DNA from 3 places in the Janthinobacterium sp. UMAB-60 genome. Region 3 is predicted to be linked to each of the others. Evidence: predicted binding sites of a transcription regulator. Region 3 holds the regulator's gene; each other region holds the start of a gene.
The links. Region 3 encodes FNR, which switches genes on or off when oxygen is low (the NO sensors DNR and NnrR bind a similar motif). Its sites were predicted from a motif close to TTGATNNNNATCAA; they were not measured.
Positions count from the first base shown of each region.

Region 1: a site for FNR is predicted at 1,247-1,260, ahead of K0F86_RS17115 (FliM/FliN family flagellar motor switch protein). Genes of this name have one in related genera too.
Region 2: a site for FNR is predicted at 1,020-1,033, ahead of K0F86_RS24300 (universal stress protein). Genes of this name have one in related genera too.

Region 1 covers NZ_LT607491.1:178,245-181,452, forward strand. The annotation lists gene K0F86_RS17110 (FliM/FliN family flagellar motor switch protein) at 1-200, opposite strand, end outside; gene K0F86_RS17115 (FliM/FliN family flagellar motor switch protein) at 202-1,080, opposite strand; gene K0F86_RS17120 (flagellar hook-basal body complex protein FliE) at 1,632-1,970, shown strand; gene fliF (flagellar basal-body MS-ring/collar protein FliF) at 2,031-3,208, shown strand, end outside.
Region 2 covers NZ_LT607500.1:72,234-75,441, reverse strand. The annotation lists gene K0F86_RS24305 (MFS transporter) at 1-950, shown strand, start outside; gene K0F86_RS24300 (universal stress protein) at 1,088-1,525, shown strand; gene K0F86_RS24295 (murein transglycosylase A) at 1,566-2,807, opposite strand; gene K0F86_RS24290 (hypothetical protein) at 2,857-3,003, shown strand; gene apaG (Co2+/Mg2+ efflux protein ApaG) at 3,029-3,208, opposite strand, start outside.
Region 3 covers NZ_LT607485.1:357,903-361,110, forward strand. The annotation lists gene K0F86_RS09590 (response regulator) at 1-1,071, opposite strand, end outside; gene fnr (fumarate/nitrate reduction transcriptional regulator Fnr) at 1,311-2,069, shown strand; gene K0F86_RS09600 (FixH family protein) at 2,073-2,597, opposite strand; gene ccoG (cytochrome c oxidase accessory protein CcoG) at 2,744-3,208, opposite strand, start outside.

The sequences.
Region 1 (3,208 bases), on a different contig from region 3:
ATGGCCATCAGTTCTTCCAGCGAAATGCGGGCCGAGCCCACTTCCAGGGTCAGGGTGACGGGAATCTTGCGCATCATCTGCGGAATGTCGCGCCGCGCGCGGGTGCTGGCCACGTCGGACATGTCGCCCTGATCGATGATCATGTCATCGCCCAGGTCTTCCAGCAGGGTTTCGCTCTGGTTGGTATCGGTGATATTCATATTATTCGACATCTTCAAATGAGGTTAAACAGAGCTTGCCCTTGTGTTCGGAAACAGCCGCTGTAAATAAACGGGAATCGTCGAGCATGACGTCGGTGCGGCTCAGGCTGACGGGAATCACGTCGCCCACGCGCAGGTCGAACAAGGCGCCCAACTGCACCTGCTTGCTGACGAGCCGCCCTTCCAGGGTCACTTGCAAACGCGAAGCGAGCGGGCGCACGCTGCCGCGCAGGGCTTTCTTCGCTTGCGCGCGCTCGGGCAGCAGGCCGCGCAGCACGTCGGCCATCAGGCGCTTGTCCAGCGAGAACCAGAAATGGCCACTCTGCCCCGCCGCGACGTCGCTGAGCGCCACGCTGACGATCCAGCTGCCGCGCGCCGGATGCACGCCCGACTGCACGGCGACCTCGGCACTGGTGTCGATGTCGCTGCTTTTGCCCACGGTTTGCAGGTTCTTGTGGATGCGGGCGAACAAGCTGTTCACCAACTGTTGTCCCAGCACCACAGCGAGGCGCTCCTCGGTGGCCGTCACGCGCACCTGCGCCGGATCGGGCAGCACGCCCTTGGCGCCGGCACTACCGTAGCGATAGTTCAGCACGCTCAAGAGTATCTGCCGTTCGAGCGTAAAGCCCGTCTGACCGGCCGGCGTGGAAAAACTCAGCCAGCGATTCACGCTGTCCTCGTTTTCCGCGCGCGACAACGTCACGGCGTCGATCTGGAAATTACCCCAGTAGCGACGGCTCATCGGCTGGCGCAGGGCCGCGGCCAGGTCGTCGCGCAGCTGAGCGCCGAATACATGCAGCAAATGGACAGGACGTCCAAGCAGACAGGAATCGAGGACTTGATGGCGCACAGTTTGATCTGTCTTGGTAATGATTGTCATGTAGTAGTCATGTCGGTATTGCGGTGGCAGAACAAATTATACGGATCGCCCGAAATTAAATACAGCATCATCTTGGCTTTGCCGACAGGTGCGCAAGCCAACGATTGCGCATCGTATCGCATGCTAGATGACTACGGTGCTGAACAATACATGAAAAAGCCGAATATTGCCATGTATCAATATTCCTTGAGCCAATCCTCTCTTTACTTTATAGTTGCCGCGAGGTAAGCTTATAGCGACAAAATATAGATTTGCAGTGCGCCATTCCGCTTACCTGATTCCGGTTTTTATGGCAGTGTTCAGTTCCTCTTATTGCCACCAGAAGAAACTTTTATCAGATAATTACTAGTTGTCATGGCCATGTAAATCATGTCGGCGTGGGTTTGCTGAGTTTGTTTGAGTCTGCTTGAGCGGATGGTGTGGCAACTGATAAAACTGATGGGCCTTGCGGATCGGGCCGGGCAGGATGGCATTCACGTGCACTTCTGCCGGATTGGCAACACCAGTAATTCTGATTGATACGTCACCGCATATTGAAAGTAGAGGGCAAGATGAGCAACGAACTCGCAGGTCTGATCAAGGCCGATCTGGCAGCACTGAGCAATGACGCGCACGCGCTTGGCGCCAGCATCGCGCCCGCCGCCCAGTTCGGCACGCCGGAACAATCCGGCTTCTCCTTCGCGCAAAGCATGCAAGACGCCATCGGCAAGGTGAATGGCGACGACCGCATGGCGGCGCAGAAAATGAGCGACGTCGACAGCGGCAAGAGTGACGACATGGTCGGCGCCATGCTGGCCAGCCAGGAAGCGAGCCTGTCCTTCTCCATGTTGATGCAGGTGCGCAACAAGGTCATGGGCGCCGTCGACGAACTCATCAAACTGCCTCTGTAATCTTCACGCCCTGATCCACGCCCAGCCTCCCAGCGAAAGTTACCCCAAGTGATTACCCCCATGAAGTCCGCATTTGCGCGCTGGCGCCTTGGTGCCCAGCCCGCCATCCCGCCCGCCCTGCTGAAAAACCTGGTTCCCATCGTCGTGCTGGCCATCGGCATCACCGCCATGGTGACCATGTATGCCTGGCGCGACCAGGCCAACTACAAGCCGGTGTTTGGCGCGCGCGAAAAAGTGGCCGTGACGGACATGATGGCCACCCTGGACGCCGAGCACATCCCCTACCGCCTGCATCCGGACAGCGGCCAGGTGCTGGTGCCCGATGCCATGCTGGGCAAGGTGCGCATGCTGCTCGCCTCGAAGGGCGTGACGGCGCAGCTGCCGGCCGGGCTGGAGCTGATGGACAAGAATGACCCGCTGGGCGTATCGCAATTCGTGCAGGACGTGCGCTTCCGCCGCGGCCTGGAAGGCGAATTGGCGCAAAGCATCATGACGATGGACGCGATCGCTTCGGCGCGCGTCCATCTGTCGATTGCCAAGTCGACCTCGTTTGTCGCCAGCGACGGCGACAAATCGTCGGCCTCCGTGGTGGTGGCGCTGAAACCGGGCCGCACCCTGGCGCCGGAACAGATCGCCGCCGTCATCAACATGGTGGCCGGCAGCGTCGCCAGCCTGGCGCCTACGCGCGTGAGCCTGGTCGACCAGGGCGGCAACCTGCTGTCCTCGCACGTCGACCTGACGGACGGCTTCGACGCCTCGGCCGCTGGCAATGAAGGCGCGAAGCGCTTCCAGGATGACATCCGCCGCAACGTCACAGGCCTGCTCGGTCCCGTGATCGGCGAAGACAACTTCAAGCTCAGCGTGACGGCCGCCGTGAACAACGACCGTGTGGACGAAACGCTGGAAAAATACGGCGAAGCGCCGAAAGTGACCAGCGAAGCGATGCGCGAAGAGCAGGAGCGCAACCGTACCGTGGCCGGCGTTCCCGGCAGCCTGTCGAACCGTCCGCCAGCGGCGGCCGTGCCGGCACCGGCCGGCGCCGGCGCCGCGCCGGCCGATGGCGCACCGAAAGCGTCCGACGACGGCACTGCGCGCAAGAACGCCACCACGCGCCAGTACGCGTATGACCGCAGCATCACGCAGATCAAGCGCAGCCGTGGCCGCCTGGAAAAACTCAGCGTGGCCGTCGTACTCAACAGCGCCGCCGCACCGAATCCGAAAACCGGCTGGACCCCTGC
Region 2 (3,208 bases), on a different contig from region 3:
CCTACTGGTGCGGCGTGCTGTCGATGCCGTGGTTATATATAGTGGGATTCATCATCGGCACGGGCTTCGTCGTCGGTGGCGGCGCTGAGCAGGTGTTTCTGACCTTCCTCGTGGGCCGCGACGGCTTGATCGATGCGCAATCGAAATTTGCCGCCACCGAATCGGCTTCGCGCCTGATCGGCCCCGGCCTGGCCGGCGTGCTGGTGCAAGTCCTGTCGGCACCCGTCGCCATCCTGTGCACGGCTTGCGGCTATCTGGTTTCCGTCTTCAATCTGCGCGCCATGAGCGTACGCGACCCACGCCCGGCGCCGTCAAGCAAGCACGCCTTGCGCGACATCGCCGACGGCTTGCTGTTTGTCTGGCGCGAGCCGCTGCTGCGCGCGCTGGCCTGGGGCGCCGGCATCTGGCACTTCCTGTTTTACGCCAGCATGGCCTTGACGGTGCTGTTCGCCACGCGCGACCTGGGCATGAGCCCTGGCGTGCTGGGCATGACGCAGATGCTCGGTGGCGCCGGCGTGCTGCTGAGCGCCTTCATCGTCAAGCCGCTGACACGCCGCTATGGCGCCGGCCCCACCATCCTGATCGGGCTGGCGTCCACCTCCGTGTGCTTTGCCCTGACGCCCACCATCCCCGCCGCCTTGTTCGGCAGCGCGGCCGGCAGCGCCGTGGCGTATGCCGTACTGATGTTCTTTTTTGATTGCGGCGTGATGCTGTTCTTCATTCCCTACCTGGGCTTGCGCCAGAAGGTCACACCCGACCCCATGCTGGGCCGCATGACCTCGACCATGCGTTTCCTGACGGTGGCGACGGCGCCGCTGGGCGCGCTGGCCGCCGGCTGGGTAGCGGAACACTTTGGCGTGCGCAATGGCCTGGCTTGCATCGCGGCAGGCAGCATTGCACTGACGATCGCCATGGTGTGGGGCACGCCGCTGCGTAGCGTGCGCACCTGAAACAATGAACGGGCATACACTGCTGAAAGATTGCCTTGGCGACACTATTCATGCCAAAGCCTGTGAGTTTTGATTTACATCAAGGTTTTAATTGAGGTAAATCCATAAGCTGTCTTCCATCACTCTAGGAGCACGTCATGTTTAACACCATCTTATTTCCCACCGACGGCTCGCCGCTGTCCGACAAAGCGGCCGAGACGGCCCTCGCCTTCGCTCAATTGAACAAGGCCAAGCTGGTTAGCATCAGTGTGGTGCAACCCTTCCCGTTCTCGCCGATGGCCGATGGCGGCATCGTGCTCGACGCCGGTTTGTACGAGCAACAAATGCAGGAAGCATCGCAACGCGCCGTCGACAAGATCGGCGAAGCGGCGCGCGCCGTCGGCGTGCCCTTCGAAGGCGTGGTCGTCGTCTCGCCCAGCCCGCATGAGGAAATCGTCAATGCGGCGCAAACCTACCATTGCGACATCATCCTGATGGCTTCGCATGGCCGCAAAGGCTTGAACAAGCTGTTCGTGGGCAGCGAAACGCAAAAAGTGCTGGCGCATACCCAGCTGCCAGTGATGGTCTTGCGCTAATCTTGCGCTAGCGCAATCTCCGCCCGGCGCCGCGACAAACTCAGCGCGCCGGCGCCTGCTTCGGCAACAACACCCACACGGCGCCGCTCTGCTTCATGCGGCCCGCATTCTCGGCCGCTTCCGCGCCAAAGCCAAAGAAATAATCGACCCGGATCGGCCCGCGAATGGCGCCGCCCGTGTCCTGCGCCATCACCAGCCGCTGCAGAGGGATCTCACTATTGGCTTGCGTGGTGGACAGGAACACGGGCGCACCCAGCGGCAGGAAGCGCGAATCGATGGCCACCGAGCGCTGCGGCGTCAACGGCACGCCCAATGCGCCCTTCGGTCCCACTTTCGGATCGGGCAGGCGCTCTTCCTTGAAGAAGACATAGCTGGGATTGGCGTTGAACAATTCATCCTTGCGCGTGGGGTGGCCGGCGATCCACGCCTTGATGCCCTGCGCGGACGCCTGGCTCAAGGTCAGCTCGCCTTTGTCGACCAGGTAGCGGCCGATTGATTTGTACGGATGACCGTTCTGGTCCGCGTACGCCACGCGCACGGTTTCCTGCGTATCGGTCAGCTGCACGCGCCCGGAACCCTGCACTTGCAGGAAGAACGCCTCGACTTCGTCATCCACCCACAGCAATTCCTTGCCCGTGACGGCCGTGGCGCGCTCGATGTCGGCGCGGGTCGCGTATGGGATCACTTTCTTGCCCACCAGCTTGCCGCGCAAGCGCATGTTCTTCAGTTCCGGATACACGCCGGACAAGTCCACCGAAACGAGATCGTCGGGCACCTTGTACAACGGTGTCTGGTATGGACCACCGCGCTTGCGCGCCCCGTGCAGCAACGGCTCGTAATAGCCCGTCACCAAGCCGGTATTGGCGCCATCGGCGGTGATGACTTGATTGGGCACAAAGAAGGTCTCGAAGAACAGGCGGATGGCCTTGTCGCTGTCCGCATTCACCTGACGCGCAATCGTGCACGATTCCTTCCAGTCCGGACGTTTCACCAGCACGCCGCACGAAGCCATGAAGGCGGGCCAGGCGGCGCGCATGTCGTCGCGGGCCCAGCCAGGCAAGGCGGCAAACTTGGCGGGCACCAAGGTGGGGGCCGTCGCCGCATCGATGGCGTCCTTGGCATCCTTGGCTTCGGCCGGCTTGGCCGGCACTGGCTTGACGACAGTCGGCGCAATCGCTGGCGCCTTGCCAGTCGCAGCGACCGGCTCTGCCGGCGGCGTGGTACAGGCGGACAGAGCAAGCGCGACGGCGCCGACTGAAACGGGTAGACTACCGCGTGTCAACAGACGGCGGGTAAATACTAAGCTGCGGGTAAATAACATAGGGGTACGTATGTGGATCTTGATGATAGAGGCGCTGGTAGCGTTCTTCTTGCTGGCATTTATAGTCTGGTGGACCATGTATTCGGGTAAAAAACCCGCACCACCGGCGCGCAAGCAGCTCGGCGAAGAACAGGACAGCACCGAAAAGCTGAAGTAAGGGGGCGCAAGCCCCCGGCGTTGCGTTAATGCAGGGTGCGCGGCACCGACAGCACGAACTCGGGAATCGCTGCTTCGAACTGATGGCCATCCTCGGCCACGCAGAAGTATTCGCCGTGCATCGAGCCCTGCGGCGTGCCCAGCATGGTGCCGCTCGTGTATTCGAACTGTTCGCCCGGCTGCAGCAGCGGCTGGTGGCCGACGGC
Region 3 (3,208 bases):
GCGGTCGCGTTCGCTCATCAGGCCGTTGAACGCTTCCGTCAGTTCGCCGATTTCGTCGCGCTGCTGCACCGGCACGGGGGTGAAGCGGCTGCCGCTGGTGTGCAGCGCCCGCAGGGTATCGCGCAGGCGTACCAGCGGCGACAGCAGGCGCACGGTGACCCAGCCCAGAACGGCTGCGGCCAGCAGCGAGGCGAGGGTGCTCCACAGTACCAGCCGGTACAGCACGCCATCGAACGGTTCGAAGGCGTCGTCGAGGGGCAGCGAGGCGGCCAGCAGCCAGTTCACCGATTTCAGGCGCTTGAAGCTGTTGACGGCCGTGATGCCGCGGCTGTTGGTGCTGACCATGGTGCCTTCGCCATCGTTCTTCAGCAGCTGGGTCGTCGTCAGGTTGGCGTTCGGCTGGCGTGGCTGCAGCAAGCGGTCGGTATCGGGGTGCAGCACGTAACGCGGCACGGCGCCGCGCGTGAGGATGAAGTAATAGCCGCTCTTGCCGATCTTTTCCGAACGCAGGCGTCCCAGCAGGTTGTCCTTGTACAGGCGCAGCACGCCGATCACCACGCCGGCCACCTGGCCATCGGCCGTGAGCACGGGCGCGACCATCTGCACGATGGGCATGCCGCTCGATTTGCCCAGCATCGGCTCGGTGATCATGGGCTGGCGCGTGCGCAAGACGGTCTGGAAATACTCGCGCTCGGCCACGTTGATGCCGATGCGGCCCGTGACCAGCGGCATGTCGGCCACGACGGCGCCGTGCGCATCGAGCACCAGCACGTCGTCGAACAGCACCAGCATCGCGCGGCGCGAATAGTATTCGCGCAATTGGGCGGGCTGGCCGATCAGTTCCGGCGGCTGCTGCCTGGCCGTCAGCGTGACGATCTGCAGCAGCATGCCCAGCTTGTCGTCGAGTTCGGCAGCGGTGCGGGTGATCAGGGCAGATTGCTGGCTCAGCAGTACTCGGGTGAAGTCGGCGCGCATGTGCTGCAGCTGGATCATGGTGACCAGCGCGATCATGGCGATCGAGGTCAGGCTGGTGGCCAGCGCGACTTTTGCTTTGATGCCGAGTGGCTTCATGATTTCCTTTTCAGTACCGGGCGGCACAGGCGGCAGATAATGCTGTCAGGAATTTTCCTATCAATGCCCCAGCTTGGCAAGCGCCACCGCGCAAATTGCCCTCCCCGCATGGGCTTTTGACGATGTTGCCATATAATCAAAGTCAGAACGTCGTTTATTCAGCGGAACTGCGGTGAAATTGGCACACGGCAACCCTGTATGCAGTAAACTTGTTGTTGCATTTTCTAAAAGGTACCGACATGACTGAAGCGCTACTCACTCCCACCATGCCCACAGTGACCGTGGAAGCGTTGCGTGCGCGATGCTCGACCTGCAGCATGCATCAATTGTGCCTGCCAATGGGCCTCGATGTGGGCGACATGGACCGGCTGGACCAGATCATCGGCCGCCGCCGCAAGATCGTGCGCGGTGCCTCGCTGTTCCGCATCGGCGACTCGTTCCAGAACCTGTACGCGATCCGCCTGGGGCACTTCAAGACGTACCAGATCAATCCGGGCGGCGAAGAGCAGGTGACGGGTTTTCAGATGGCTGGCGAACTGCTGGGCATGGATGCCATCAGCGCCGACCGCCACCACTGTAATGCGGTGGCGCTGGAAGACAGCGAAGTGTGTGAAATTCCTTTTTCCAGCCTGGAACAATTGCTGGGCAATATGCCGACCCTGCTGCGCCATTTCCATCGCATGATGAGCCAGGAAATCACGCGCGAGCAAAGCGTCATGCTGTTGCTGGGCAATATGCAGGCGACCCAGCGTTTTGCCGCCTTTATCGTCAACCTGGCTTCGCGCTATGAAGCGCGCGGCTATTCGGCCAGCAAATTTCAGCTGCGCATGTCGCGCGAGGAAATCGGCAATTACCTGGGGCTGACCATCGAGAGCGTCAGCCGTTTATTGTCGAAATTCAAGAAGGAAGGCTGGCTGCGCGTCTCCAACCGCGAGATCGAGATCTTGCAGCCGGCCAAACTGAAGGCCATTACGGCCGGTACCGACGTCTGCAAATAAGGCTTACAGCTCTTCATCGGCGTGCAGCGCGATGCTGCGCTGCAGCGGCCAGGTCCAGATGCCGGACAGGCGCCACTCGCGTTTGTCGTTTTCCACCAGTACTTGCCAGCGGCTGCGTTCGAGCATCGGCAGCGCTACGGAAAAATTGCCGGCCGCATCGGGCTGCACCAGCAGCTTGATATCCTTTTCCGGCAGTGTCGCATGCGCCAGATGCAGCTGCAACGGACCCTGATAAGCCTTGCCGAAGCTGTGCACGGAACCACTGAGGCGCGCTGACGCCACATCATAGGACAGGCTGGTATCCATGGCCAGGTCGCTGGCGATCGTGTCGCGCCGCAAGTCCTGGTTGATCGCCTTGCCCTGCTTGTAATAATCACCCACCACCAGCGCATCGGGCTGCGTAAACGCGATATACGCCATGCAGCTGCCGACGACCACGGACAGGCCGGGACCGATCATCAGCAGCCAGGGCCAGCGATGCTTGTACCACGGTGCAACGGGAGGTTGCAGTTTCAGACTGTCGGACATTTTGTTCTCCTTGGGGGCGGACCCTGTGGGTCTGACCCCAGCTTTTGCTTCCGGGTTGAAAATCAAGTGACCCTAACGCATGATTGATGATACCCCTACGGCGAAATACCGGGGTCGGACCCAGAGGGTCCGACCCCGAATCAACATCACCGCGGCACGATGAAGACCGCGCTTTCACGCACATGCAGCGACGGGTCGTCCAGCGAGTGCAATTCGATCGCAATCTTGTTCGACCCCTTTTCTCCCACGCCGTGCGGCACGCGCAGGCGGATCGGCCAGCCCAGCGTTTCCGTCGGCTGCAAGGTCACCTCTTCGCGCGTCAGCAAGGTCAGGCCCGGCAAGCCGGAAGCGCTGATTTTGAAATGCTGGGTTTGCTCGGACGTGTTCATGATCTGCAGGCGGTAGACGTTTTCGATCATGCCGTCTTCCACTTCGCGTCCCATCGAACCGCGGTCGCGGATCACGTCCATTTTCAGGGGCGTGCGCAGGGCCAGCGAGGTACACACGGCGATGATGATCAGGGCCAGGATGGAAGTGTAGATCAAGACGCGCGGGCGCATGGCGCGCTGGCGTATCTGCTTCGAATTGAAGTTGTTTTCCATCGCATGGTC